DNA from 3 places in the Streptomyces noursei ATCC 11455 genome. Region 2 is predicted to be linked to each of the others. Evidence: riboswitches for the same ligand, from Rfam matches in the RefSeq annotation. Region 2 holds a riboswitch; each other region holds the start of a gene.

Evidence for each region. A riboswitch is a leader RNA that binds a small molecule or an ion and turns the genes downstream of it on or off. The one in region 2 is predicted to bind cobalamin.
Region 1: linked by a shared signal. The riboswitch ahead of metE (5-methyltetrahydropteroyltriglutamate--homocysteine S-methyltransferase) and the one ahead of SNOUR_RS29680 (cobalamin biosynthesis protein) in region 2 are both predicted to bind cobalamin.
Region 3: linked by a shared signal. The riboswitch ahead of nicT (Nickel transporter NicT) and the one ahead of SNOUR_RS29680 (cobalamin biosynthesis protein) in region 2 are both predicted to bind cobalamin.

The regions. Positions count from the first base shown of each region.
Region 1 covers NZ_CP011533.1:8,325,316-8,334,870, forward strand. Annotated here, with positions in the region: gene thiI (tRNA uracil 4-sulfurtransferase ThiI) at 1-1,322, shown strand, start outside; gene SNOUR_RS35550 (Lsr2 family protein) at 1,381-1,788, opposite strand; cobalamin riboswitch at 2,329-2,555, shown strand; gene metE (5-methyltetrahydropteroyltriglutamate--homocysteine S-methyltransferase) at 2,722-5,040, shown strand; gene SNOUR_RS35560 (GNAT family N-acetyltransferase) at 5,113-5,577, opposite strand; gene SNOUR_RS35565 (SDR family oxidoreductase) at 5,768-6,565, shown strand; gene SNOUR_RS35570 (alpha/beta hydrolase family protein) at 6,629-8,071, opposite strand; gene SNOUR_RS35575 (winged helix-turn-helix domain-containing protein) at 8,112-8,675, opposite strand; gene SNOUR_RS35580 (hypothetical protein) at 8,904-9,443, opposite strand; gene SNOUR_RS35585 (ATP-binding protein) at 9,452-9,555, opposite strand, start outside.
Region 2 covers NZ_CP011533.1:6,998,375-7,007,929, reverse strand. Annotated here, with positions in the region: gene SNOUR_RS29695 (extracellular solute-binding protein) at 1-256, opposite strand, end outside; gene SNOUR_RS29690 (caspase family protein) at 253-2,916, opposite strand; gene SNOUR_RS29685 (hypothetical protein) at 2,922-3,374, opposite strand; cobalamin riboswitch at 3,583-3,713, shown strand; gene SNOUR_RS29680 (cobalamin biosynthesis protein) at 3,844-4,821, shown strand; gene SNOUR_RS29675 (cobyric acid synthase) at 4,851-6,380, shown strand; gene SNOUR_RS29670 (putative cobaltochelatase) at 6,436-8,607, shown strand; gene cobO (cob(I)yrinic acid a,c-diamide adenosyltransferase) at 8,607-9,206, shown strand; gene SNOUR_RS29660 (cobyrinic acid a,c-diamide synthase CobB) at 9,214-9,555, shown strand, end outside.
Region 3 covers NZ_CP011533.1:6,427,324-6,436,878, reverse strand. Annotated here, with positions in the region: gene SNOUR_RS27320 (TetR/AcrR family transcriptional regulator) at 1-327, opposite strand, end outside; gene SNOUR_RS27315 (nucleoside/nucleotide kinase family protein) at 434-1,090, shown strand; gene SNOUR_RS27310 (MarR family winged helix-turn-helix transcriptional regulator) at 1,216-1,911, shown strand; gene SNOUR_RS27305 (alpha/beta fold hydrolase) at 1,908-2,759, shown strand; cobalamin riboswitch at 2,828-3,041, shown strand; gene nicT (Nickel transporter NicT) at 3,073-4,287, shown strand; gene SNOUR_RS27295 (VOC family protein) at 4,399-4,899, opposite strand; gene SNOUR_RS27290 (GNAT family N-acetyltransferase) at 5,132-5,563, shown strand; gene SNOUR_RS27285 (D-alanine--D-alanine ligase family protein) at 5,560-6,609, shown strand; gene SNOUR_RS46400 (hypothetical protein) at 7,072-7,248, shown strand; gene SNOUR_RS43380 (caspase, EACC1-associated type) at 7,927-9,555, opposite strand, start outside.

The DNA.
Region 1 (9,555 bases), 1.3 Mb from region 2:
CGAGCATTCCCGCCATCCCGTCCCCCGCAGGGCCACGCCCGAGCGGGCACTGCGTCCTGCTCAAGCACGGCGAGATCGTCCTCAAGGGCCGCAACCGGCACCGGTTCACCGAGCGGCTGCACGACAACCTCCGCCGCTCCCTGCGCGGAATCGGCGGCTCCACCTGGATCAAGTCCGGTCAGCACGTCACCGTGCTCGGCGGCGACGTCCCCCAGGACGTCCTGGTCGACCGCGCCCGCCGGGTGATCGGGTTCAACTCGGTGGAGCCCGCCGTGCGCGTGCCCACCTCCGTGACGGACATCACCGAGGCAGCCGTGGACGCGCTGGCCGGCGTCCGCGCCGAGCGGCCCGGCGTCACCTTCGCCGTGCGGGTCAAGCGCCGGAACAAGAACTTCGAGATGACCTCGTCGCAGTTCGAGCGCTTCCTCGGGGCCCGGGTCCGGGAAGCCCTCGGGCCGGTGCCGGTGAACCTCTCCCACCCCGACGTGCGGATCTCCATCGAGATCGACCACAAGGAAAGCTATGTCTCCTGGGTCCGCCATCAGGGGCCGGGCGGACTGCCCGTCGGCTCCAGCGGACGCGCGCTGGTGCTGCTGTCCGGTGGGTACGACTCACCGGTGGCGGCCTATCGGGCCATGCGCCGTGGACTGCGCTGCGATTTCGTCCACTTCACCGGCGCTCCCTACACGAACGCCGCCTCCATGTACAAGGCGTACGCCCTGGCCAGGGAACTCAACCGCTGTCAGCCCGCCGGACGGCTGCATGTCATCGCGCTCGGCCAGGCACAGAAGCAGTTGGCGATCGCGGGGGCCGGCAGGCTCCAAGTCGTCGCACAACGACGGCTCATGGTCCGCGTGGCCTCCGCGCTGGCGGGCCGGATCGCGGCGGAGGCCCTGGTGACCGGCGACAGCCTGGGGCAGGTGGCCAGTCAGACCCTGGCGAACCTGGCCGCCGTCGACGAGGCCGCCACCCTGCCGGTGCTGCGCCCGCTGATCGGCTGGGAGAAGCAGGAGATCATCGACGAAGCCCGGTCCATCGGCACCGAACAGATCTCCGTACTGCCCGACGAGGACTGCTGCAAGCTCCTCGCACCGCCCCGGGTCACCCTCCGGGCCGGCCTGGCCGACCTGCGGTCGGTGGAGAAGCGCCTCGACCTGGACGACCTGGTGGACGGGCTGCTGCGGGACGTCCAGATCATGCACCCGGGGGAGACCGACGAGGAGACGGCCACCGAAGCGGGCAGCCCGGACGAGGACCCCGCCCCGGCCCGGACCGGCCCGCCCGTGTGCGGTGCGCCGGCAGGGGCCGCGCAGGCGCCGTAGTGATCGCGCCCGGTCGTACGGACGTGAACGCCCCCTCGTCGGAGGGGGCGTTGCTTCCTTACTTGGCCGCGCGCTTCTTGCGTGCCGGCTTCGACGTGGGAGCCTCGGAGGCGCGGGCGACGGCCACGAAGGGCTTGACCGCTTCCTGGAGCTTGGCCACGTTCTCGGCGCCGAGGTCGGCCTCGTACCACTTGAGATCGAGAACCTGACGGATCGCGATCTTCTTGGTGCCGTCCTCGTTCGACTCCTCGGTCTCGTATTCCTCGTCGACCATCTCGGGGACGGCGAACCGGATCGGCGTGACGCCGTCCGTCACCTCGGGATTGAGGTCGTCCTGGAGAATCGACTGCCAGTAAGTCGCCTTCTTGACAATCTGGTTGCCGACCGGAACAGGAGTGATTACCTCCTGAACACCCGGCTCATCCTTCTGCGACTCATCAACCTGGATGGTTTCCTTGACGGCCATTTTTGCGCCCCTTTCCTGTGCGGTGCACCCCAAACTTTAGTGGAAATAGGTGAGTTGAAGCCAATCGGCGACGGGGGCTAGATCATGCCGGTCTCCGCTCGCGAACGGATGGGCAAGTCAGCTGGTCATCGCCGACATCCCAGGCATTCTCCGGAAACTTCCACTCCCCGCGAGTCGCCGCCCGCGCCCGTCGGTGAACTGCTCTGCAAAACCACCCATCTCCTCTGTGACCAGCCCCTTTCCGTGCCGAATTGGCACGCTGTGGGGCGTGCCTTTCGCCCCTGCTGCCGCTTCCTTGGAATTCCTGGATTCCTGCCCCGCGTCCACGGCGGTGCCGTCCCCATCGATATCGAAGTACTTCGGGACCGGAGGACGCGGGGAGGGGAAAGGGGCGCCGGCGAGGGCGGGCGCGCGGCGACGCGTGCGGACCGGTGCTCCGGGGGTCGCGCCGCGCCCCGCCGCGGCCGAACCCTGCGCCACCTGTGTCTCATCTCATAGTCCGGCATCTGAACATGGGTGACCGTCAGGGGGACGGCGTTCTACGCTGGCCGGGCAACAGGTTCGCCCCGTCCGCCAGACGGGAGCGTCGCAAGAGGGAACCCGGTGGGAATCCGGGACTGCCCCGCAGCGGTGAGTGGGAACGACCGCCGTCATACGCACTGGATCCGGGCCGCGGATCCGGGAAGCGACGGCCAGTAGGTGCCCGCCGGAAGACTCCGGCAGGCGCGCCCGCGAGTCCGAAGACCTGCCCGTTGCCCGTGTGCGCCCCTGCGTACACGGACATCCCGGTGACCTCGAGGGCGGGTCGGCGTACATACCAGGCGGACACGTGCGTCGCGAGCGCACCGTGGATCCGCCCGGTTCGTCATCCCTTCGCGCTCCTCGTTCCCTCGCCGGGACGTTTCAGGAGACCATTTCGCGAAGGAGAGTTCCGTGACAGCGAAGCCCGCAGCCGCGGCAGCACGGGCCACCGTGTACGGCTACCCCCGCCAGGGCCGGCACCGGGAACTGAAGAAGGCCGTCGAGGGCTATTGGAAGGGCAAGGTCACCGCCGACGCCCTGACGGAGACCGCCCGCACCCTGCGCCGTGCCCACTGGCGGCGACTGGCCGACGCCGGCATCCACGAGGTGCCCACCGGTGACTTCTCGTACTACGACCATGTGCTGGACACCAGCGTCATGGTCGGTGCCGTCCCGGACCGCCACCGCGCCGCCGTCGCGGCCGACGCCCTCGACGGCTACTTCGCGATGGCGCGCGGCACGCAGGACGTCGCGCCGCTGGAGATGACCAAGTGGTTCGACACCAACTACCACTATCTCGTGCCGGAGTTGGGCCCCGACACCGTCTTCGCCGCCGACTCCGCAAAGCAGGTGGCCGAGTTCGAGGAGGCCCTCGCGCTCGGGCTGACGGCCCGGCCGGTGCTGGTCGGCCCGGTCACCTACCTCCTGCTGTCGAAGCCCGCCCCAGGCGTGGCCGCCGACTTCGAGCCGCTGACCCTCCTCGACCGGCTGCTGCCGGTCTACGCGCAGGTCCTCGCCGACCTGCGGGCGGCGGGCGCGGAGTGGGTGCAGCTCGACGAGCCCGCCCTGGTGCAGGACCGCACCCCGGCCGACCTGAACGCCGCCGCACGGGCCTACCGCGAACTGGGCACCCGTACCGACCGCCCGAAACTGCTGGTCGCGTCGTACTTCGACCGGCTCGGCGATGCCCTGCCCGTACTGGCCAAGGCTCCGGTGGACGGACTGGCGCTCGACTTCACCGACGCGGCCGCGGCCAACCTCGACGCGCTGGCGGCCGTCGGCGGACTGCCGGGCAAGCGCCTGGTGGCGGGCGTGGTCAACGGCCGCAACATCTGGATCAACGATCTGGAGAAGTCGCTGGCCACCCTCGGCACCCTGCTCGGCCTCGCCGACCGGGTCGATGTGGCGGCGTCCTGCTCCCTGCTGCACGTGCCGCTGGACGCCGCCCTGGAGCGGGACATCGACCCGCAGATCGCCCGTTGGCTGGCCTTCGCCAGGCAGAAGACCACGGAGCTGGTGACCCTGGCCCGCGGCCTGTCGCAGGGCACCGACACCATCGCCGCCGAACTCGCCGCGAACCGCGCCGACCTGGCCTCCCGAGCCAATTCGGTCCTCACCCACGACCCGGCCGTGCGGGCCCGCGTCGCGGCCGTCACCGAGGCCGACGTCCGGCGCTCCCAGGCATATGGCCAGCGGACCGTCGCCCAGCGCACCCACCTCGGCCTGCCGCTGCTGCCGACCACCACCATCGGATCCTTCCCCCAGACCGACGAACTGCGCGCCGCCCGCGCGGACCTGCGGGCCGGCCGGATCGACACCGCCGGTTACGAGGAGCGGATCAGGGCCGAGATCCAGGAGGTCGTCTCCTTCCAGGAGAAGGCCGGGCTGGACGTCCTGGTGCACGGCGAGCCCGAACGCAACGACATGGTCCAGTACTTCGCCGAGCAGCTCACCGGCTATCTCGCCACCCGGCACGGCTGGGTGCAGTCCTACGGCACCCGCTACGTCCGCCCGCCGGTGCTGGCCGGTGACATCTCCCGTCCCGAGCCCATGACGGTCCGTTGGACGACCTATGCCCAGTCACTGACCGAACGCCCCGTCAAGGGCATGCTCACCGGTCCCGTCACCATGCTCGCCTGGTCCTTCGTCCGCGACGACCAGCCACTGGCGCGGACCGCGCGCCAGGTCGCCCTGGCACTGCGCGACGAGGTCGCCGACCTGGAGGCGGCCGGCACATCGGTGATCCAGGTGGACGAGCCGGCGCTCCGCGAGACGCTGCCGCTGCGCGCCGCCGACCGCCCCGCGTACCTGGCGTGGGCCACCGATGCCTTCCGCCTGTCCACCAGCGGGGTGCGCCCGGACACCCAGATCCACACCCACATGTGCTACGCCGAGTTCGGCGACATCGTGCAGGCCATCGACGACCTCGACGCGGACGTGATCAGCCTGGAGGCCACCCGGTCCCATATGCAGGTCGCCCGGGAGCTGGCCGCCCACGGCTACCCGCGCGAGGCCGGACCCGGCGTGTACGACATCCACTCCCCGCGCGTGCCGAGCCCGGCGGAGGCGGCGGACCTGCTGCGCACCGGCCTGCGGGCCATCCCCGCCGAACGCCTGTGGGTCAACCCCGACTGCGGGCTCAAGACCCGTGACTGGCCCGAGGTGCGGGCCTCCCTGGAGAGCCTGGTGGCCGCGGCCCGCACGGTCCGTGCGGAGCTGCCGACCTCCTGACACCGGGACCGCTTGGTCGGGGAGGGGAGTCGTGCGCCCCTCCCCGACCCCCTCCCCACCCTCGGCACCTGGTCACCGCCCGGGCCAGCGCAGGGTCATGTCGGGCAGGTTCTCCATGTTGCGGTCGCCGTCGCTGGTGTCGAGCACATGGAAGCCATGGCGTGCGTAGAACGCGCGGGCCTGGGTGTTCTGCTGGAAGACGTGCAGTGACAGCCCGTCCGGACTGTGCCGTCTGACCTCGTCGAGCAGCAGGGTGCCGATGCCTCGGCGGCGCAACTCGGGCCGCAGATAGAGGTGTTCGAGCATGTCGCCTTCGAGGGCGGCGTAGCCGAGGATCTCCGTCCCCCGCACCGCCACCCACACCCGGCACGTCGTGAGGACGACCTGCTCGAACCATCGGGTCACCTGCTCGTGACCCCGTTTCTGCGCCGGCAGGTACGGCATCGCCGCCGCGCGGGAGGCCATGTGGATGTGGGCGATCGCCGCCGCGTCCGCCGTCGCCGCGAGGCGGATCTCCGTTTCCTCGTCATCACTCACGGCGGGAACCTACCGGGTCCGCCACGGCGCGATCGAGCGAAATACCGCCCAGGCCCCGCCGGTCACCTCCTGCCCGCGCACTCCGCCGTCAGGCGCGCGACGGTTTGACTCTCACATCCGTGTGAGGCTTTAACGTCCCGATCACCAGCGCGCGCAGCAGCGCCCGCAACGTGAGAGGGAGCCATCCGCCATGACGCAGCACCGCCACCACCGCCCGCTCGACGGCAAGATCGCCCTGGTCACCGGAGGCAGCCGGGGCATCGGGCGGGCCATCGCCGAACGCCTCGGCCGCGACGGGGCCGTGGTCGCCGTGGCCTACGCCCGCGACGCGGCTGCGGCGGACGACGTGGTAGCGCGCATCCGCGAGGACGGTGGCCGGGCGGTCGCGCTGCACGCCCCGTTGGGCCACCACGGCGACGCCGCCGACCTCTGGTCGGCCTTCGACGAACGGATCACGGAACACGCTCCCGGGACCCAGGCGCGGCCCGCGGTCGACATCATCGTCAACAACGCGGGCATCGGGATGCTGGCGGCCCTCCCCGCGCTGACCGAGGAGGACTTCGACAAGGTCTTCGCGGTCAACGTCCGTGCCCCGTTCTTCGTCGTACGGGAAGGGCTGAAGCGGCTGCGCGACGGCGGCCGGATCATCAACGTCTCCAGCGGCGCTGGCCGGCTGGCCATGCCCGAGGCCATCGCCTACGGCGCCACCAAGGGCGCCCTGGACAACTTCACCCTCAACCTGGCCAAGGAACTGGGTCCCCGAGGCATCACCGCCAACGCGGTCGCGCCCGGGATCATCGACACCGACGTCAACGCCGAGTGGCTGCGCGGCAATCCGGCCGCGGAGGCGGACGCCGCATCGCGGGCCGCGTTGGGCCGGGTCGGCCAGCCGGACGACGTGGCCGACATCGTCGCGTTCCTCGCCTCGCACGACGCGCGCTGGGTCACCGGGAAGGTGATCGACGCCACCGGCGGCGCCAGGCTGTGACGACGGACGAGGCCGGGTCCGCGCCGGACACCGCGGACCCGGCCATGACCCATCGGACGGACCCTAGGGCCGCAACACCCCCCACCACACGGCCCACGGCACGAAGCCGATGGTGGCGAGGGCGGCCGGCGCGAGTCGGAGCAGGGCCGCCCTGCCCCGGGTGCGGTGCCTGCGCAGGACGGCGGCGACCGTGACACCCGCCGACACGAGCACGGCGATGGCGAGCGTCCGCACGGCCAGCCAGGCCAGCGGGCGCCCCCACAGGACGGGTGCCGCGGCCCCGTCGCCCGCCACGTACACCGCGAGCGGGCACAGCGTCGCGCCCACGACGGTGAGCAGGCCCAGTCCGGACAGCCAGCGCCCGGGGCGTACGGCCGGGCCCCGGCGCAGGACGGCGCTCAGGGGGTAGGCGGCGAAGCCGACGCACAGCAGGGCGGGGAGGAGCCATGCCCACCAGGTGCGGCCCGGGACGGGAGTGCTGGACATGGCCTGGGGCGGTGCGGGGGCGGTGCGGGACTCGGGCGGGTGGCCGGCCGCGACGGCCCGGATCCAGGAGGTCATGGTCCGGGCGTAGCCGGGCGGCAGCTCTCCCAGTGGCTTGCCGTGGAACAGGGGGCCGCCGATGCGGTCGAAGCCGTCCGTCGTCCGGTGTCCGTTGTGCGCGGCGCCGGGCACGAAGCCGATGACGACGTGCCTGTTGCCTGCCCGGTCGAGGGACTCCCGGAAGATCCGTGCGCTTTCCCCGGGCGGTATCTGGTTGTCGTAGACGCCCCACAGCGCCAGTACCGGGGTGTGGTGCAGACGGTTCAGCACCGGCCGGGGGTCGTGGTCGGCCGCGGGAAACAGGCCGGTGGAGTCCATGAGTTGGGCCGCCGGGCCGGCGACCACGCCGCGGAAGGAACCGCCGACGCCCCGGTGTTGCAGATGCATGCCGAGATTCCATGTCTCGGTGCGCAGCGGCGAGTAGCCGGACCCACCGAGCGTGATCAGGAAGGCGACGTCGGAGGAGCGGGCGGCGGCCAGCGGCGCCACCCAGCCGCCCTCGCTGAATCCCCAGAGCCCGACCAGGTGCGGATCGACGTCCCTGCGTTCGCGCAGCAGGCGTACTCCGGCCAGCGCGTCGTCCGCCAGCAGGTCGAAGTCGCGGTGGGTGGTGGAGTATCCGACCGTCCGCTTGTCGAAGACGAGCGTGGTGATGCCGGCGCGGGCGAAGACCTCGGCCTCCTGCCGGTACTCGTCCCGCGGGCCCGGACCCGAGCCGCCGATGAGCACGATGCCCGGGCTGGTGGTGGAGCGGGTGCCTGGACGGGTGCCTGGCGGGTCCGGGCGGGTCAGTACGGTGCCGTGGAGGACGAGGCCGCCACCGCCTCGGAAGGAGACGTCCTGGCGGACCGGGTCGCCGTCCTTGGTGTCCGCGTGGGCCCGCGGTGCGGCGAGCAGCACGGCGAGCGCCACCCAGGCCAGGGCCAGGCAGGTGCGTATGAGCGACTTGACGGTGAGCTGCACGGCGGTGCGGCTCCTTCCCTGAAGACGCGTTGCGAAGTGTTCAGTTGATCTCGGGAAAGCCGAGCAGGCGGACGAGCACGGCGCGCGCGTCGGGTGCGGCCTCGCCCTCGGGCGGGGAGTAGCGGTGGACGAGGGCGATGTACTCCTCGAAGAACGCGCGGAGTTGGTCGCGGTCGAGCCGCAGCGTGGCCCGGGAGAACAGCGCCGCGTCGGCCCACGGCCCGAGCGCGTCGCGTGTCTGTGCGAACTGCTGTGCCTGTTCGATGAGTTCGGCGAGGTTGAGCCGATGCATCTCCGTGAGGGCCTCGCGCATCTCGGGTGTCTGCCGGCTGTACGGCGGATACCGCCGGTCGCCCGGCACCGCGCGCCACCACCGCTCCCGCCCCTTGGCCAGCTCGGGAACCTCCTCGACGAAGCCGTGCCTGGCCATCTGCCTGAGGTGGTAGCTGACCAGGCCGGTGCTCTCGCCGAGTTGCCTAGCGAGCCCGGCCGAGTTGCCCGGCCCCTTGCGCAGGCACTGCTCGATCTTCTGGCGGATCGGATGCGCCAGGACGCGGAGCGCCTCGACGTCGGTGATCTCCTGCGCGGGCGGTTGCTCTGCCATGGGAGCAGGCTAGGAGTTGCAAAGCGGCTTTGCAAGGGAGTTTTGCAACTCGGGTGGCAGGGTGTCATCCGGCTGCTGGTGCGGGGCGCTGCGGCCCCGGCGGCCGCCCTGTGCGGGTGGAGCGGGCCCTGGCCGACGAGTTCACCGACGAGGAGAGGGAGACGCTGGTCGGCCTGCTCGGCCGGTGCACCGCCCTGCTCGATTCCATGCGGCCCGCCTGAGGCGCGCTCAGGCCACGCCGAAGTCGTCGCCCTCCTGGTCCGGCGTCATGGGCGGGCAGTCGTGGAACGCGGAGGAGACGGCCTTGTTCAGCACCGGGTCAGCGAGCGGAGGCTCGTCGTAGCCCTCGGTGGTGACGAAGACGAACCCGGTCCGGATCCCGTCCACCTCGGTCTCCACGGTGCACTGCCAGGGCAGGTCCTGCTCGCGTCGCCAGTCGCACCCCACGGCGTCCAGCGCGGCGGTGAACCGCGAGTACGTCACCTCCGACGGATGGCTGACCATCGCGTGCGTCCGGGCGTCGGGGACTTCGATCTCCTCGTGCCACACCGTGACGATGACCTGGACCACCAGCCGGCACCGACAGACGACCAACTGCAGGTTGCCGTAGCCGAACCAGCGCGGCCAGTGGGACGTGTCGTACACGGGGTCGCCGACGAACGGCTGCCCCAGCGCCGCCACCAACTCGGGCAGCGCGGCACCGCAACCGATCGGCCCGATCCTGGCCGTCCGAGCGAACTCCGCCAGTATTCGGGTCGAAGCAGTCATAGTGCGGATTATGGCAGGTGGCGGGCCACCTCCTGGGCGACGGACGCCGGTAGGCCCATGAGGCGCAGCGCGTCGGGCAACGACGTCCGCGGAGCCGCCGCGGACGCGCTCG
Region 2 (9,555 bases):
CCTGTCCGGCGGCCAGCAGCTGGCTGCGCTGGGCGTCGGCGGTGTCGGGGAGTTTGACGATCCGCACGGTGCGGCCGGTGCGGCGCTCCCAGGCGTGGATGAGGTCCTGGCGGACGCCGGAGCTGCTGAGGTCGCTGCCGGTGGCCAGGACGATCGGGCCCTGTTCGGGGGCGGGTCGTCCGGACGTGCAGCCGCCGACCGCGGCGGTCAGGAGCAGCGCCAGGGCGGCGGCCGGCAGGGCGGCCCCGGCCCTCACCGCCGCACCGTCCCCGCGGTGCCGACCGAGGCGACCAGCCCGGCCAGCAGGTCGGGCGCGGCCGGGCCGCCGGGCACGCACTGCCCGGCGGAGGCGCGGGCCAGCCCCTGGAAGACGAAGGTGTCGCAGCCCACCCGGCCCATCACCACGGTCAGCACCGGCACCTCGGGGGCCTCCTTCAGCAGGGTGGTGAGCTTCTGTTCCACGCCCGCGGCCCGCCGGGGACCGCCGTCGTCCTCGTCGATGAGCAGCACGATGGCGCTGTTGCCCTCGCCCGGTTTCTTCATCTCGGTCACCGCCGTGGTCAGCGCCTCCTCCATCGCGGCGCCGTGGTCGACCAGTTCGCCCTTGGCGATCCGGTCCAGGGCGGCCCGGCCGGGCGCGGGGTCGGTGCTGCCGAGCGGGACGGCCCGGCGGACCGCCGCCGGGTCGCCGGGGTGCGCGGGGTCGGGGAAGGTCCACAGGCCGTAGGTGTGGTGGGCGCCGACCATCTCCAGGGCGCGGGCGGCGGCGCCGACCACGATCGGGAGCTTGCCGCCGTCGGCCATCGAGGTGGAGGTGTCCATCAGGATCAGCAGCCGACTGGCGCGTTGTGCCCGGTTGTAGTCGGTCAGCACCTGGGCGACCTGGTCGGGGCCGGCGGTGAAGCGGGTGACGGGGGCGGTGGGGTCGGTGTCGGCGCGGGGGTTGAGGAGCGGGGACGCGGGGTTGGGACGGGGCGCGGAGCCGTCCTTCTCGGGGAGGCCGCGGTAGCCCTGCGCGGTGAGCGACCGCTGGCCGCCGGCCGGGTCGCGCAGCCAGTCGGCGAACCGGGCGACGGCGGCCCGGCGGGGTGCGGCGTCGGCGGTGCCGGCCCAGTCCACGCGGATCAGCGGGTGGTCCAGCGCCGGGACGTTCTTGGGGTAGTAGGCGTAGTAGCGGTCGCCGAGGGGCGGCGGGGCGTCGAGGGCGGGGCAGCCGCCGAGAGCGTGGCCGAGGTTGAAGTCGGCGAGGGACTTCTCGGAGACCAGGGGGGCGGAGTGCGGGCTCCGGCCGGTGCCGGGCCGGTCCGGGGCCTGGTCCGGGCCGCCGTCCTGGCGCAGCGAGCACAGGAGTTCGGGGCTGCCGGCGTACTGGCTGCCGGGGGCGACCAGGCGGCGCTCGGCGTCCTGGGCGCGGGTGGGGTCGGGGGCGCCGGACGGCCCGATGGGGGCGCCGTCGCCGGCGAGGTAGAGGCCGAGGGTGTGCAGCAGCCCGGTGCCGGACAGGACCGGGCTGGGGCGCAGCAGCCGCAGGTTCCGGTGGTCGCTGTCGGTGCTGGTCAGCAGGTCCTTCCAGGGTGCGTCGACCCGTTCGACGCCGTCGAGTTGGGTGCCGGCGGGGATGCCGACGACCAGGGGGCTGTAGGCGACCGGGCCGGTGTCGGACAGGGTGGCCGGGGAGCCGGTGGACGGCATGCCGCGGCGGGCCTCCTCGTAGTCGGCGGTGGATTCGGGGATCCACAGGTCCGGCTGCGGACCGGGCCGGTAGAGGGGGTCGGGAGCGGTGGACCTGGCGGGGGCCTCGGGGGCGCCGCCGTGCGCCTCGCCCTGCCAGCGGTCGGCGGCGGCGAAGCCCTGGTCGATCTGGTCCTTGGCGGCGGAGTAGACGGTGATCTGGGCCCGCCGGCAGCCGTCGGGGAGGTCCCGTTCGCCGTCCAGCGGGCGGGTGTTGAGCGGGGACATCTCGTAGTCGAACGCGGCCCGGCGCAGGGCGGGCTCGGCCTCGGGCGCGGTGAGCAGGCGCAGTTCCAGGGCGGGCGGGCAGGGTGCGGGCGGGGTCAGCACGCGGGCCGCGACCAGGCCCGCGGCGAGCAGCGCGCACACCGCGGCGAGGGCGATGAGGAGCTTGGCGCGCCGCCGCGAGTGCTCGTTGTACCAGCGGCGCAGCCGGACCTTCAGCGGGGTGGCCGGCCGGTTCTCGGGGGTGGCGAAGGAGAGGATGACGTCGTCGAGGGTGTTCTGTTTGGCGGCGCGCGGCTCCCACGGCTCGCCCATCGGGGTCCGTTCGTCGACGAGTTCGTCGCGCAGGGCGCCGGCGAGGTCGTCGAAGGTGACGAACGGCCGGTCGGCGCGGCCCTGTTCGAGGATCCGCACCACGGCGCGGGTGAAGGCGGTGCCGCCGGCCTGCTCGTCGCCGCTGAAGATCCGGCGGTTGGGCTGGTGGGCCATCAGCAGCGAGACGGGCTTGCGCAGGGCGTAGAAGGCACTGTCGGCGTTCCCGGAGTAGCAGCACTCCAGGACGATCACGACGCGGTCGGCGCGGGCGTTGTCCAGGCAGGAGAGCACGGTGTCCTGCCAGGAGACGGTGGTGTAGCTCTGGCGGGTGTCCGAGGCTCCCACCATCAGCTGGAGGTCGGCGCCGTCGTTGCCGACCCAGCCGTGGCCGGAGAAGTACACCAGCAGCAGGCCGCGCGCCTCGTCGGCGGCGGTGCGCAGGGCGGTGCTGAGGTCCTCGGGCCGGTGGGGCCGGCAGACCACCACCTCGTCGGCGGTGAACAGGTCGGTGCCGGGGCGGGTCAGGGCGTGGCGGAGCGCCTCGGCGTTGGCCTCGACGGCGGGCAGGCGGGTCAGCGTCTCGTAGTCGTGGACGCAGATCAGCAGGGCGCGGTTGACCTTGCCCCGGGCGTCGTACTCGGACATCCGGGTCAGTCCTCGCCGGTGCTGCCGTCCTCGTCCGCACGGCTTCCGGTGCGGGGGCGCGCGGACCCCGGGGCGGCCGGCTGCTGCGGGCCCTCGCCGATGTCGTGCACCTGCGGGCCGGCGCCGACCGCGACCGTGGGCTCCTCGCCCTCCTCGCGGGCCTCCCGGCGGCGGCGCAGCCACTCGCGTAAGGCGATGCCCAGTCCCTTGGTGATCTCGGCGGCCACCGCCCCGACGACGACCAGGACCAGGTCGTCGACGCCGACCGCCATCGCGCCGTCGGCGGCGTCGCGGCCGGGGCTCTCCTCGGGGCGGGGCCGGCGCTGCCAGTCGTGCTGGTGCCGCGTCAGCCAGGGCTCGCGCTCCAGCCATGCGGTGAGGTCGTCGATGTCCTGGCTCGGATTGTTGGTACCCGCGACCCTGATGCGGATCTCGTGGCGGTCGGCGCTCTCCGGCATCCCCCGGTCCCCCTCCCGGCGGGCCCCTTCGCCCGCCGTGCACCAGATAGTGGCGCGGGAGGCGTGCCAGGGGCAACCGTCCGTGAGCCGGCGGCCACCCTGTGGCTTTGACCACAGGTCCGGCGGTGGGGCTGCTTCGCAGGTCAAGGGTGAGTTGACGGGCCTTCGCGGGGCGTGGTGGACTGCCCGGGCCAATCGGCGACAGCAGAGGAAGTCCGGTGCGAATCCGGCGCGGTCCCGCCACTGTCACCGGGGAGCGCTCCTCCGATGAGGGCCACGGCCCGTACTCCGTACGGGCGGGAAGGCCGGGGGCGGCGCCGATCCGGGAGCCAGGAGACTCTGGTCGCCGTCACGTCGAGCCAGGGCGCGGACCCTGAGTGAGGACATACCGCCATGCCCGGCTGCCCGTCGAGAACTCCCCTGCCCGCTGCCGCCGGGTCCCTTCGAGGGCGGACGGCGGCCTGATCCGATGCGCGGCGAACACGCGGGATATGCGTGCGGCGCGGTCCTCGGCTACCTCGGTGATCTGATCGCGGCGGATCCGCGGCGCGGCCATCCGGTGGCCGCGTTCGGCCGGGCCGCGGGCGCCGTCGAACGCCGGCTGTGGCGCGACCACCGCGGCCACGGGACGGCCCACACCCTGGTCTGCGCGGGCGGCGCGGCCGTCGGCGCCGCGCTGCTGGAGCGCGCCCTGCGGGACCGTCCGGGCGCCCGGACCGCGCTGACCGCGGCGGCGACGTGGGCGGTGCTGGGCGGCACCTCGCTCGGCCGGGAGGCGCGGGCCGTGGGCGGCGCGCTGGCCGTCGGCGACCTGGACGTGGCGCGGGAACGGCTGCCGCATCTGTGCGGGCGCGATCCGCAGTCCCTGGACGGGCCGCAGATGGCCCGTGCGGTGGTGGAGTCGGTCGCCGAGAACACCTCGGACGCGGTGGTGGGGGCCCTGGTGTGGGGCGCCCTCGGCGGCGTGCCCGGTCTGGTGGCGTTCCGGGCGGTGAACACCCTGGACGCGATGGTGGGTCACAAGTCGCCGCGCTACCGGCGGTTCGGCTGGGCGGCGGCCCGTCTCGACGACGTCGCCGGCTGGCCCGGCGCCCGGCTGACCGCGGCGCTGGCGGTCCTGGCGGGCCCGGACCGGCGCGGTGCGCTGCGGGCCTGGCGGGCGGACGGCGGGGCCCATCCGAGCCCCAACGCGGGCCCGGTGGAGGCGTCGTTCGCGGGGGCGCTGGGCGTCCGCCTGGGCGGCACCCTGGCGTACGGCGGGCGGGTGGAGCACCGGCCGGTGCTCAACGGCGGCGCGCGGCCGCCCCAGGTGCCCGACATCGAGCGGGCGGTGCGCCTGTCCCGGCGGGTGGGCCTGCTGGCGCTGGGCGTCACGGTGGCGGGCCGGCTGGCGGCGGGCACGGTACGGCGCAGGAGCCTGCGCGGGAACGGGAGGAGAACCCGGTGAACGGGCGGAGGAGGGCGGCCGGCGGGGCCGTGGGCGGCGGGCTGCTGGTGGCCGGGACGACGTCCGACGCCGGCAAGAGCGTGGTGACCGCCGGCATCTGTCGTTGGCTGGTCCGGCAGGGCGTCTCGGTGGCGCCCTTCAAGGCGCAGAACATGTCGCTGAACTCGTTCGTGACCCGGGAGGGCGCGGAGATCGGCCGGGCGCAGGCGATGCAGGCGGCCGCGGCCCGGGTCGAGCCGACCGCGCTGATGAACCCGGTGCTGCTCAAGCCGGGCGGCGACCGCAGCAGCCAGGTGGTGCTGCTGGGGAAGCCGGTGGGCGAGCTGAGCGCGCGCGGCTACCACGCGGGGCGGCAGGAGCAGTTGCTGGGCACCGTGACGGACTGCCTGGCGGAGCTGCGGCGCACCCACGACGCGGTGATCTGCGAGGGCGCCGGCAGCCCCGCCGAGATCAACCTGCGGCGGACCGACATCGTCAACATGGGCATCGCCCGGGCGGCACGGATCCCGGTGGTGGTGGTCGGCGACATCGACCGGGGCGGGGTCTTCGCCTCGTTCTTCGGCACCACCGCGCTGCTGTCGGAGGAGGACCAGGCGCTGGTCGCCGGCTACCTCGTCAACAAGTTCCGCGGCGATGTGACGCTGCTGGAGCCGGGGCTGGAGATGCTGCGCGGGCTCACCGGCCGGCGCACCTACGGCGTCCTGCCGTTCGCGCACGGGCTCGGCATCGACGAGGAGGACGGACTGAGGGTGTCGCTGCGCGGCGCGGTCCGCGAGTCGGTGGTGGCGCCGCCGGCCGGCGAGGACATCCTCCGGGTCGCGGTGTGCGCGGTGCCGCTGATGTCCAACTTCACCGACGTGGACGCGCTGGCGGCCGAACCGGGCGTGGTGGTGCGGTTCGTGGACCGGCCGGAGGAGCTGGCCGACGCGGACCTGGTGGTGCTGCCGGGGACCCGCGGCACGGTCCGCGCGCTGGCCTGGCTGCGGGAGCGCGGGCTGGCGGACGCGGTGGTCCGGCGGGCCGCGGAGGGCCGCCCGGTGCTGGGCATCTGCGGCGGGTTCCAGATGCTCGGCGAGCGCATCGAGGACGAGGTCGAGTCGCGGGCGGGCACCGTGGACGGGCTGGGACTGCTGCCGGTCCGGGTCCGGTTCGCGGTGGAGAAGACGCTCGCCCGACCGTCCGGCGAAGCGCTGGGCGAGCCGGTGGAGGGGTACGAGATCCACCACGGCGTCGCCGAAGTGGCCGGCGGCGAGGGGTTCTTCTCCGACGGCCGGGGAAACAGCCTGGACGGCTGCCGGGCGGGGGCCGTGTGGGGCACGCACTGGCACGGCTCCCTGGAGAGCGACGGCTTCCGGCGGGCGTTCCTGCGGGAGGTTGCCCGGGCGGCCGGCCGCCGGTTCGTGCCGGCGCCGGACACCCGCTTCGGCGCGCTGCGCGAGGAGCAGCTGGACCGGCTGGGCGATCTGATCGAGGAGCATGCGGACACCAAGGCGCTGCTGCGGCTGATCGAGGAGGGGGTGCCGGAGGGGCTGCCGTTCGTTCCTCCGGGGGCGCCGTGAGCACGATCCAGGGGACACGACAGGAGCCGGCCGGCGACGTGGAGGACGACAGGGCATGACAACGACGCAGAACCCGACCCGGCAGTACCCGTTCACGGCGGTCGTCGGCATGGACGACATGCGCCTGGGACTCCTGCTGAACGCGATCTCGCCGGCGATCGGCGGGGTGCTCGTCCGGGGTGAGAAGGGCACCGCGAAGTCGACGATGGTGCGCGGGCTGGCGGAGCTGATGCCGGCCGTGGACGTGGTCGCCGGCTGCCGCTTCTCGTGTGCGCCGGGCGCGGCGGACCCCGCCTGCCCGGACGGTCCGCACGGCGCGGCCGACGCCGAGCAGCGACCGACGCGGATGGTCGAGCTGCCGGTGGGCGCGTCCGAGGACCGGCTGGTCGGCGCGCTGGACATCGAACGGGCCCTGTCCGAGGGCGTGAAGGCGTTCGAGCCGGGCCTGCTGGCCGACGCGCACCGCGGCGTCCTCTACGTGGACGAGGTCAACCTGCTCCACGACCACCTGGTGGACCTCTTGCTGGACGCCGCCGCCATGGGCGCCTCCTATGTGGAGCGGGAGGGCGTCTCCGTGCGGCACGCCGCCCGGTTCCTGCTCGTCGGGACGATGAACCCCGAGGAGGGCGAGCTGCGACCGCAGTTGCTGGACCGGTTCGGGCTGACCGTGGAGGTCGCGGCGTCCCGGGACCCGGAGCAGCGGGTGGCGGTGGTCCGCCGCCGGCTGGCCTACGACGACGACCCGGCGGGCTTCGCGGCGCGCTGGGCGGACGAGGAGCGCCAGCTGCGGGAACGGATCGCGCTGGCGCGGGAGTTGCTGCCGCGGGTGCGGCTCGGCGACGCGGCGCTGCGGCAGATCGCGGCGACCTGCGCGGCGTTCGAGGTGGACGGGATGCGGGCGGACATCGTGATGGCCCGCACGGCGACCGCGCTGGCGGCCTGGGACGGGCGGACCGAGGTGCGGCCGGAGGACGTCCGGCAGGCGGCGCTGCTGGCGCTGCCGCACCGGCGGCGGCGCAATCCCTTCGACGCTCCGGGGCTCGACGAGGACAAGCTCGACCAGGTGCTGGAGGAGTCCGGCGGGATGGACGGCGACGACGATCCGGAGCCGGAGGGCCCGGACAGCGGCCCCGACGGCCCGGACGGCGGACCGGACGGCGGTCCCGGTGGCGGTCCCGGCGGGCTGCCGCCGCAGGACGGCGGGCCCCGGGAGCAGCCGGCGGACGCGCCGGGCCCGCAGATGCCGCGGCAGCCGGAGCCGGAGCGTCCGGCGCGGGCGGAGGAGCCGGAGCGGGAGCCGGCGGGCGAGCCGGCGGCCTCCGGGCCGGGCCGGGAGCAGGCCGCGGTGGGCGCCACCGAGCCGTTCCGGACCCGGCGGCTGGACGTGCCGGGGCTGGGCGAGGGCGCGGACGGCCGACGGTCCCGGGCGCGCACCGCGCACGGCCGGACGACCGGGGCGCGCCGGCCCCAAGGGGCCCTGGGCAAGCTGCACCTGGCGGCGACCGTGCAGGCCGCGGCGCCGCACCAGTGGACCCGCGGGCGGCGCGGCCCGGGGCTGGTGGTGCGCCGGGACGACCTGCGGGAGGCGGTGCGCGAGGGGCGCGAGGGCAACCTCGTGCTGTTCGTGGTGGACGCGTCCGGGTCGATGGCGGCGCGGAAGCGGATGGGCGCCGTCAAGGGGGCGGTGCTGTCGCTGCTGCTCGACGCGTACCAGCGGCGGGACAAGATCGGGATGATCACCTTCCGGGGTTCCGGTGCCGAGTTGGCGCTGCCGCCGACGTCGTCGGTCGAGGCGGGTGCGGCGCGGCTGGCGCAGCTGCCGACCGGCGGCCGGACGCCGCTGTCGGAGGGGCTGCTGCGGGCCCATGAGGTGCTGCGGGTGGAGCGGATGCGGGATCCGTCGCGCCGCCCGCTGCTGGTGGTGGTCACCGACGGCCGGGCGACCGGCGGCCCGGACCCGCTGGGGCGGGCGCACCGGGCGGCGGGGCTGCTGGCCGGCGGGGGCGTCGCGTCGGTGGTGGTGGACTGCGAGGCGGGGCCGGTGCGGCTGGGGCTGGCCGGGGAGCTGGCCCGGGAGCTCGGCGGCACCGCCGTCACCCTCGACGAGCTGCGCGCGGACAGCGTCTCCGCGCTCGTACGGACCGTGCAGGGCAGGCCCGTCCGCGGCGGCAGCAGTGCCGGCCGGGACCGGGATCACGATCACGTCAACAGGGAGAAGGCCGCGTAATGCCGCAGGGACAGCCGTCCGTCGTACCGGACGACGGGCTCACCACCCGCCAGCGCCGCAACCGCCCGCTGGTCCTGGTCCACACGGGCCGGGGCAAGGGCAAGTCCACCGCCGCCTTCGGGCTGGCGCTCCGGGCCTGGAACCAGGGCTGGCCGGTCGGGGTGTTCCAGTTCGTGAAGTCGGCGAAGTGGAAGGTCGGCGAGGAGCGGGCGCTGAAGGTGCTGGGCGCCACCGGGGAGGGCGGCACCGTCGACTGGCACAAGATGGGCGAGGGCTGGTCCTGGGTGCAGCGCGACTCCCAGTTCAGCAACGAGGAGGCGGCCCGGGAGGGTTGGGAGCAGGTCAAGCGGGACCTGGCGGCCGAGACCTACCGGCTGCTGGTGCTGGACGAGTTCGCCTACCCGATGAAGTGGGGCTGGGTGGACGTCGACGAGGTGGTGTCGGTGCTGCGCGAGCGGCCCGGTGCGCAGCACGTCGTCATCACCGGGCGGGACGCGCCCGAGGCACTGCTGGACTTCGCGGACCTGGTGACGGACATGACGAAGGTCAAGCACCCGATGGACGCGGGCCAGAAGGGCCAGCGGGGCATCGAATGGTGAGTTCGTCATGAGCGGCGGTGCCGTGCCCCGGCTGGTGATCGCCGCGCCGTCCTCGGGTGCCGGGAAGACGACGGTGGCCACCGGCCTGATGGCGGCGTTCGCCGAGGCGGGCCTTGCGGTGTCGCCGCACAAGGTGGGGCCGGACTACATCGATCCGGGGTACCACTCGCTGGCCACCGGCCGGCCCGGCCGCAACCTGGACGCCTACCTGTGCGGCCTGCAACAGATCGCGCCGCTGTTCCTGCACGGGGCGGCGGGCGCCGACCTGGCGCTGGTCGAGGGCGTGATGGGGCTGTTCGACGGGGCGTCAGGGATGGGCGAGCTGTCCTCGACCGCGCAGGTGGCGAAG
Region 3 (9,555 bases), 570 kb from region 2:
CACCTCCCCGATGTGCGTGAGATAGGCGGCCAGCCCCTCGGCGGCGGTCGGGCACGCCAGGCAGCGGCTGCGCCCGAACTCCACGATCTCCGCCTGCCGTTGCTCCCCCACGGCGGCGATCAGCGCGGCCCGATTGGGGAAGTGCCGGTAGACCGTCCCGATCCCGACGCCCGCGGCACGTGCGATCTCGGGCATCTGTGCCTCGTCGCCGTGCGCCCGCAGCATCTCCCGTGCGGCGTCCAGCACCCGGCCGCGATTGCGCTCGGCGTCGGCGCGCGGCCGGCGCTGCGGGGCAGGAGAGCTGGCGGAGGCGGCGGTACGGGGCACACCGCCGATGCTACTGGCCGCACACCGGGCGGAATCGGACGACGTCCGGCGGGCCGGGCCGGTTGCCCGGCGCCGACCCCGCCCCATCAGGCACGATGGACCCATCATGAACCTCGACGACCTCGCGGCCCGGGCCCGCCGGCTCGCCGCTTCCGCGACGCCCGGCCGGCGCCGGCTGCTCGGCATCGCCGGGCCTCCGGGCGCCGGCAAGTCCACCCTCGCCGCCTGGCTGGCGGCGGAGCTGACCGGCCAGGCGGCGCTCGTCCCGATGGACGGCTTCCACCTCGCCGAGACGGAGTTGCGCCGCCTGGGCCGCACGGACCGCAAGGGGGCGCCGGACACCTTCGACCCGGCCGGTTACGCGGCCCTGCTGTCCCGCCTGCGCTCCCCCGAACCCGGCACACCCGTCTACGCCCCCGCGTTCGACCGCCGCATCGAGGAGCCGGTCGCCGGCAGCATCCCGGTGGCCCCGCACATCCCGCTCGTCATCACCGAGGGCAACTACCTCCTGCTGCACTCCGACCCCTGGGCGCGGATCCGCGAACTGCTCGACGAGGTCTGGTTCATGGAACTGGACGGCCAGGAGCGGGTGCGGCGGCTGATCGCCCGCCACGAGCGGTTCGGCCGCCTGCGCATCGACGCCGAGGATTTCGTCCGCACCTCCGACGAGGCCAACGCCCGCCTCGTGGCGGCCACCCGCCCCCGGGCCGACCTCGTCGTGACCTTCACCGAGGACGAGGCCCCGCCCCGGACGGACGACTGACCCGCCCGGACCCCACCGCCGCCGGTCCCGACGCGACCCCAACTCGGCTCCGCGCCGCACCCCTTCTCCTCGGCCGGGTATCAACACCCCTTCCAAAATGACATCATGGATGTCATCATGACAGCATGAGTGTCATCGAGGGGGATGCCGGCCATGGCGCCGGCCAGGGCATCGGCGCGGATTCCGATGCCGTCGACACCCGACGGACCGCCGACCCGCCGGCGGCGACCGAGGAGCTGTTGCACGACGTCATCCGGCGGCTGTGGCCGCTGCACCGGACGATCGTGCGCGCCGTGGAGCGGGAACTGGAAGGCACCGGCATGACCGCCGGCGAGCACGCCCTGCTCGACGCACTGCGCACCCACGGGCCGCGCACCGTCCCGCAGTTGGCGCGCTCCCTGGGCCTGGACCGACAGCCGGTGCAGCGCTGGGTGAACCACGCGGCGGATCTGGGCCTGGTCGTGACGGCCCCCAATCCCGCGCACCGCCGCTCGTCGCTGATCCGGCTCACCGACGAGGGCACCGAGGTGATGCGCGGGATACAGGACGCCGAGGCGGCGGAACTCCGCCGCGGGCTGGCCGACCTGTCGCCCGGGGAGGTCCGCACGGCGCTGCGGGTCCTGGATCGGCTCGGCGAGGAATTCCGGCACTTGGCGGACGGCTCGCGCGTTCCCCCGGAGGAAAGCGGCAATCCCGAAATGCCGGACGCCGCCGACCAGGAGGACGCACAGGCCGCGATACCGCCCGCACACGGGCACCGACCGCCGGCGCCCGCCCGACCAGCCGACCGCCCGACGCAGACAGAAGGCCCCGCAGCATGACCCACGACTTCCAGGCATGGTCCGAGATCGACAACGGCACCGTGCCGATCGCCGACGACGGCGAGCTGTTCTACGAGACGGCCGGCTCGGGACCTGCGGTGGTGCTGCTGCACGGCGGCATGCTCGACCAGCACATGTGGGACGAGCAGTTCTCCTGGCTGGTCAACTCCGGCCTGCGGGTGGTCCGTTACGACTCCCGCGGCCACGGCCTCTCCTCCACGGTGACGGGCGACTGGGCCAACCACGACGACCTGGCGGCCCTGCTGGACGCGCTCGACATACCGCGCGCCGTCCTCGTCGGCCTCTCGCACGGCTCCCGGGTCGCGCTGGACACCGCGCTCGCCCACCCGGACCGGGTCTCGGCCCTCTTCCTCGCCGCCCCCGGGGTCAGCGGTCGCCCCTTCACCGACCCCTTCGTCCTGGAGCACATCCGGGGGCAGGTCGCCGCGATCGGTGCACCGGACGGCGCGGAGCGCTATGTGGAGCACTTCCTCCGGATGTGGGTGGACGGGCCGTACCGCGCGCCGTCCGCCGTGCACCCCGGCTTCCGGGAGCGGATGCGTGCCTCCGCGAGCGCCAATGTCGAGGTGCACGCCGACGGTGTGGGCGCCGGCATGCCCCTGGAGGTCGGCGCCGCGGACCGCCTGGCCGAGATCAAGGTGCCGACCACCGTCCTCGACGGCGACCTCGACTCCACCGACATATCCGCCAACGCCCACGCCATAGCGCTACAGGTCCCCGGCGCCCGCCGCATCCGCGTCCCCGCCGCGGGCCATATGGTGAACCTGGAGAACACCCCGCTCTTCGACCAGGAATTGCACGCCTTCCTGTCGTCCCTGGCCCTCTGAGACGGCCCGTCCCGCCCCGGGCGAGGGCCCGGGGCGCCACCGGGCCGGCCCGCTGCCCTCGGCGCCCGCTAGAGTGACCGGGCCGTGGTGATCGGGAAGACCGGTGCAGGACCTTGTGTCCCAGGCCGGCGCGGCCCTCGCCACTGTGATCGGGGAGTTTCCACCCCTCTCCGTACGCGCCCGGTGCGCGTACGGCGCCACTGACCGCAGCCTGCGGCCGGGAAGGCGGGGCGGACGCGTGCACCCGTAAGCCAGGAGACCGGCCACGGCATCTCACGAACTGATCCACGAGGTGCTGGAGCGTGATGGCCGAATGGCCCTGTCCACGAATACCCCGGGAAATTCCCCCTCCCCCCGCGACGCGTCCCTCGGCGGCATATCCGGATCCACCGGTTCCTTCCGCTGGCAGCGTCGGGACACCGTCCGCACGGCCGGGCTGATGACCGTGATCGCCGTGCTGCACATCGTCGCCTTCGGCGTGCTGTTCCTGCTGGTCGTGCCGGGCCACTACACGGTCGGCAGCCAGGTGTTCGGTGCCGGCCTCGGCATCACCGCGTACACCCTGGGCATGCGGCACGCCTTCGACGCCGACCACATCGCGGCGATCGACAACACCACCCGCAAGCTGATGGCCGACGGCAAACGGCCGGTCTCGGTGGGCTTCTGGTTCGCCCTCGGCCACTCCAGCGTGGTCGTCGTGATGGCCGCGCTGGTGGCGGGCGGCGCCCAGCTCGCCGGCACGCTGATGAACGACAACTCCCGTACACACCAGGTGCTCGGCCTCGTCGGCACGACCGTCTCCGGCACCTTCCTCTACCTCATCGCCGCCCTCAACCTCATCGCCCTGGTCGGCATCCTGAAGGTCTTCCGGGCGATGCGGGCGGGCGCGTACGACGAGCAGGAGCTGGAGCGGCACCTGGATTCCCGGGGCTTCATGAACCGGATCCTGGGCCGTCTCACCAAGTCCATCAGCCGGCCCGGCCAGATGTTCCCGCTCGGTTTCCTCTTCGGCCTCGGCTTCGACACCGCGACCGAGGTGACGCTGATGGTGATGGCGGGCAGCGGTGCCGCGGCGGGCCTGCCCTGGTACGCGATCCTGTGCCTGCCGCTGCTGTTCGCCGCCGGGATGAGCCTGTTCGACACCCTGGACGGCACGTTCATGAACTTCGCCTACCAGTGGGCGTTCTCCAACCCGGTGCGCAAGGTCTACTACAACCTCACCATCACGGGCCTGTCGATCGCGGTCGCGTTCCTCATCGGCACCATCGAGCTGGTGACCGTCCTGCACGACAAGTTCGGGCTGGACGACCCGCTGACGGCCGGGATCTCCTCCCTCGACCTGGACAACGTGGGCTTCATCATCGTCGGCCTGTTCGTCGTGGTGTGGGCCGCGGCGCTGGCGTACTGGCGCCTGGGCGGCGTCGAGAAGCGCTGGACCGCCCGCACGGCGAACGCCCGGCCCGCCGACGACACCGTCCCGGCACCCCGCACCGGGGACACCGACACCCCGTCCCCCGACACCCCCTGAGCACCACCGCCCGTGGGATGCGGCCTCCCCCTCCCCCTTAACAAGGGACGGAGGGAAAGGCCGCACTCCACGGGCAGCACGCACACCGACAGCGCTCGTCCGCGCGACGCCTCAGGTGGCCGAGCCGGCCGCCGCTCCGGTCAGCAGGTCCGGGCCCCAGCGCTCCAGCGCCGCCGCCAGGTCGAGCGGCCGCAGCCGGTCCGCCACCTCCGCCCCCGGCCAGTCCTCCCGCGGCACCCGCCACATCACCTCGAACTCGTTGCCGTCCGGGTCCCGCGCGTAGAGCGACTTGGAGACCAGGTGGTCGCTGGTCCCCACCAGCGCGCCCCGCTCCCGCAGCCGTTCCGCGATCACCGAGAGATCGCCCAGCGTCCCGACCTCCCAGGCCAGGTGGTACAGCCCGATCCGGCCGCCCTCCGGCCCGGGCGCGTCCGGCCCCACCGCGAACAGCCCCAGATCGTGGTCGTTGTGCGAATCGGGCGCGCTCAGAAAGGCCGCCCGCCCCGGAATCTCCACGTCGACCGTGAATCCCAGCACCTCGGTGTAGAACGCCACCGACCGCGCCACCTCACGGATGTACAGCACCGCGTGATTGAGCCGCCGTACGGACATCGATCCTCCATTCCTTACCTCAACTCGTCCCCCGCCGTGTGTCTGCCGGTGCGCACGCAATTTACTTGAAACTTCAAGTCACCAGTCACGATACACCCCTCCCCTGGACCACCAAAGCCCCCCATTCACCACCAAACGACAGCCTCCCGACACTCACCCCACCCCAAAGCCATCACTTTTGTTTTCCAAGCACCTACTTGGAAAACAAAAGCAACATCACTACGATCCCACCATGACCACAACCAGGGAAGATGGATACGAACTGTCCACGGACCCGGACCGGCTCGACGTCGACCTGGTCCACCACTGGCTCTCCACGGACGCGTTCTGGGCGCTCGGCCGCAGCCGGGAGACCGTCGAACAGGCCGCCCGCGCCTCCGTCAACTTCGCCGTCCACACCCCCGACGGCTCCCAGGTCGCCTACGCCCGGGTCGTCACCGACCGGGCGACCTTCGCCTGGCTGTGCGACGTCTACGTCGCACCCGAGCACCGCGGCAGGGGTCTCGGCACATGGCTGGCCGGCGCCGTGCGCGACCACCTCGCCCCCTACCGGCTCAAGCGCGTACTGCTCACCACGTCGGACGCCCACGAGATCTACGCCCGGGCCGGCTTCGTCCCCTTCCCCACCCCCGAAAACCTGATGATCCTGGACCCGGCGGCATGAACGACCCGGGCAAGCGCGTGGTGGTCCTGTGCGGCGGAGAGAGCGCGGAACGCGACGTCTCCCACGCCTCGGGCCGGTCGGTGGCCCGAGCCCTGCTGGAGCGCGGACACGAGGTGACACTGATCGACCCGGCCGCCGCCGTGCCGGTCGTGGCCGGACCGCTGCGCCCCGGCGACGACGTCAAGGAGTGCGCGGTCGGCACGACTCCGCCGCCGCGCGCGGACCGGCCACGATTGCGGCGGCGGATGCACGCGGCGCTGACCGGCGGCCCGGTCCTGGAGCTGCTGCGGGACGCGGAGCTGGTCTTCCTCGCGCTGCATGGCGGCTGGGGCGAGGACGGCCACGTCCAGGCGCTGCTGGAGATGGCGGGCCTGCGGTTCACCGGTGCCGACAGCGCCGCGTGCGCGGCGGCCTGGCACAAACACCGGGCCCGGGCGGTGCTGGCCGCCGCGGGCCTGCCGGTGACCGAGGGAGCGCTGTGGCGCCCCGGGACCGACGAGGTGCCACCGGACGTGCGGCGCCTGCTGGCCCACGGCCCGGTGGTGACCAAGCCGGTCGCGGACGGCTCCAGCGTCTCCGTCCACCGGGTCGAGTCGCTCCCCCACCTGGCGCAAGTCGCCGCCGACGTACCCGCCGACGAGGAGCTCCTGGTGGAACCGTTCCTCCCGGGGCGGGAGTTCACCGTGGCCGTCGTCGGAAGCCGACCGCTCCCCGTGGTCGAGATCGAGCTGACGACTCCGTTGTTCGACTACGCGGCCAAGTACCAACCGGGCGGCGCCAGCGAGATCTGCCCGGCCCGGGTACCGGCCGACTTCGCCCACCGCCTACAGGAGATGGCCCTCCGCGCCCACCAGGCCCTCGGCTTCGGCGCGCACGCCTACTCGCGCACCGACTTCCGCTGCGACGCCCACGGCGAACCCCACTGCATCGAAGTCAACGCCCTCCCCGGCCTGACGCCGACCAGCCTCCTCCCCCTCGCAGCAACCGGCGCCGCCTGGACCTACCCCGACCTGATCCACCAGCTCATGTACCTCACACAATCCTGAACCCCACCCCCGCGCCCCCTCCCCACCCCTGCCCCTGCCCCTGCCCCTGCCCCTGCCCCTGCCCCTGCCCCGACGACCGTCACCAGCACCGAGATTCACCAACCCGCCATCCTTCAACCGACGTTGAGACCGGCCGACGACGTCCACTAACAGGGCCCGCCGCACTCCACAACGGGACCGGACCGCCGCGCAAGACACCCGCACCGCACACGCCCGGGCGTTCCCGGACAACCGGACAAGGCGCCGGCCGGCGCCGGCCCGAGTCGCCTGCCCGGCTGCGCCCCGGGGTTCGGCTGCCCACCGGTCCGGACGAGCAGGGCTGATGCCGCCCTGGCCGCAAACGGCCCGCAGCGCCGGCGCAGCGTTGGAGTGACATGGCCGCCCGCCTGAGGTGGTTCGGGCGATGAGGGGAAGGATGGCGAAAGATTCTGCCGATGAATGCCTTGACGAGCGGAGGTCCCCATGAAGCGCCTGCCCGCGCTCGCTACCGCGGTAGCGGCCTCAGTACTGATCATCCTCGGAGCCGGCACCGCCAGCGCCGACGGGAAGCCCGACAACGGATCCACCCGGATCGGAACCGCCCCGATCACCGAAGGTCTGCAAAAAATCGTGAGCGGCTCGTTCCTTCTGGACATGTGAGCCCCTCAGGGACAGGTCCATAGAGCCATCACCCCGCGCCCAGCCGGGCGCGACGCCCCCGTGCATGCCCGCCCAAGGGCGAGGACGGGGGCGCAGTCGTTTGCGGTACCACGGCGTTCCGTAAACCACGGCCGGACGGATCCCCACACCTCGCCCGCGGGGCCGGTCCGATGCGACCAAGGGGATCCCTGCCGCTCGGCCTGCCGATGCCCTCCGAGGGCATGTGGGCCCACAACCGACTCCGCCAACCGGCTCCGACCAACCGACTCCGGCCAACCGGCTCCGGCCAACCGGCTCCGATCATGGAAACGGCCCCTCACTCAGTGGAGTGGGGGGCCGCTGACCTCATGGTTTATCCGTGTGGGCACAGACGGATTTGAACCGCCGACATCTGCTTTGCAAGTCTGGGGGGTGGCCTCCAGGACATTTGCGGTGGTCACACCACGGGCCGTCTTCTCCGGCCCTCAACGCAGTCTCTGCACTGCCATCCACCCCCGTTGACCGTGACTGACCGCCCGATCTGGCACGCGTCGAACACCGCTTCAGGAGTGCGCGCCAGTGCCCACTGTCAGACCGCGCGGAGCCGTCTGTTTGACGTCGGCCCTTGTGCCGGACTCCATCGAGATGTGCTGACATCCAGCACCGTTGACGTCGAGTGTGGGCATCCGTCTCGCTGCGTCACTCCACATCACTCCACCGGTTACGGTGCTGCTTCACACACTCCAGGTCGATGGTGTGCTGAGGGTGCGTATTCAGAACGCCCACCTCCTCGCCGGCCCGGATGACGTTGAGATCGTCATTAAGGACGATGGCACCGGCATCCAACATCACATGACAGTTTGGGCAGAGGCAGAGCACATTGCCAGCTGTGTCCGGACCGTTGTGCGGACTTTCCAGAGCCTGAAGGTGTGCGCCTTCGCTGTAACTCCCGCCAGGCACTTCGATACGCACACTGCAGATCTGGCATCGGTTATCGTGCAATTCCTTGACCTGGCGATGCGTGGCATTGCTATGAACGATTCGCTGCACAGTGGCAGCAACTCGTTCGGACTGATCGATGCCTCTCGATTTTTTTCGCGCGGTTACGCGCTCAATCTTGGACTCCATCAAATCGCCAAGGACGCCCTGTTGTTTCATCTCCGGGAGCGGAGTGCCCTCGCACGCTTCTAGCCGAAACTGCCAAATCAAGAAACCATCGAGGCTGGTCTTGCTGCCGTAGCTGGTCACGCGGTAGAGGCCATCGTACCGATAGCCCTTACTGGGCGCATAGGGTGAGGCGCTCTGCCAGCCGCGGATAACCCGGACTGGAAACCCTTCGAGGTAACTGGTCACCAGGGCCGCGTTGCCGGAGTCGTCCAGGGATTGATCTCTGATCTGGTTCCCGGCCTGATCTTGTCCGCCGTGACCGGTGTAGATGATGACATCACCATGGTCCTCGTCATCTTTGTAGCCACCGGAGAGGACGATGGACTCGGCGCCGGTCTTTCTGGTTCCACAGATTCCGGCCTGTAGCGGGCGATGCACCCCCGCATCGTGTGCCTGACGCCGCGTGCTGAATCGGTGCCCGGCCTGAATATTAATCAGAGGTGCGTCGACTTGGCGGCTCTTGGTCAGCATCAGGCTTCCCGCGGCATTGATTGCGCGACGCTGAGGGCGAGGAAGTCCACGCTCAAGGAGGCGAAGATCCACCTCCCGGAAGACCTCATCCAACGTGAGCGATACTTTGTACTCTTCGTCCTTGAACGATTCGTTGTACTCTTCGCTGCGCAGCGCCCTTAACAGGGCATCAGTGAAGGCTGTGTATTTCGCGCCCGCCGGCGCGTAGGAGGTGCCATTCGCCGGCGCCGAGGTCATCGTGTAGGTGCCAGCGATGTCGATCTGCCCGGATATCACTCCGTTGGGACCCGACATCGCCTCGACCGCGCGACCTGAAAAACAGCAATCCAAAACGAGTACCCGAATTACTGCCGGGCTGGCCGCGATCTCCTCCCGGAGGAAATCGAAGGGGAGCGCCGTCCAGCGCAATTGATCGGGCTTCGTGGAGGACAAGGAGAGGTACAGTCTGCCGCGCTCATCGACCAGCCCATGCCCGCTGTAATACACAAAGAGCACGTCCGTGGCTTCCGAGTTTCGTGCGAGGGCTTGGCCGATCTCTGACGTCGCTGCGGGATCCTTGAGAAGGGTGCAGCGCTCAGCAGCGAGGGATCCGGTTGTTGAGCTGGTGAGCGCCGCATGAAGGCCCTCTAGGTTGTTTGAAACGGCCGGCATGGAGGGCAACCCACCCGCCTCCGAGAACGTGCTGGCACC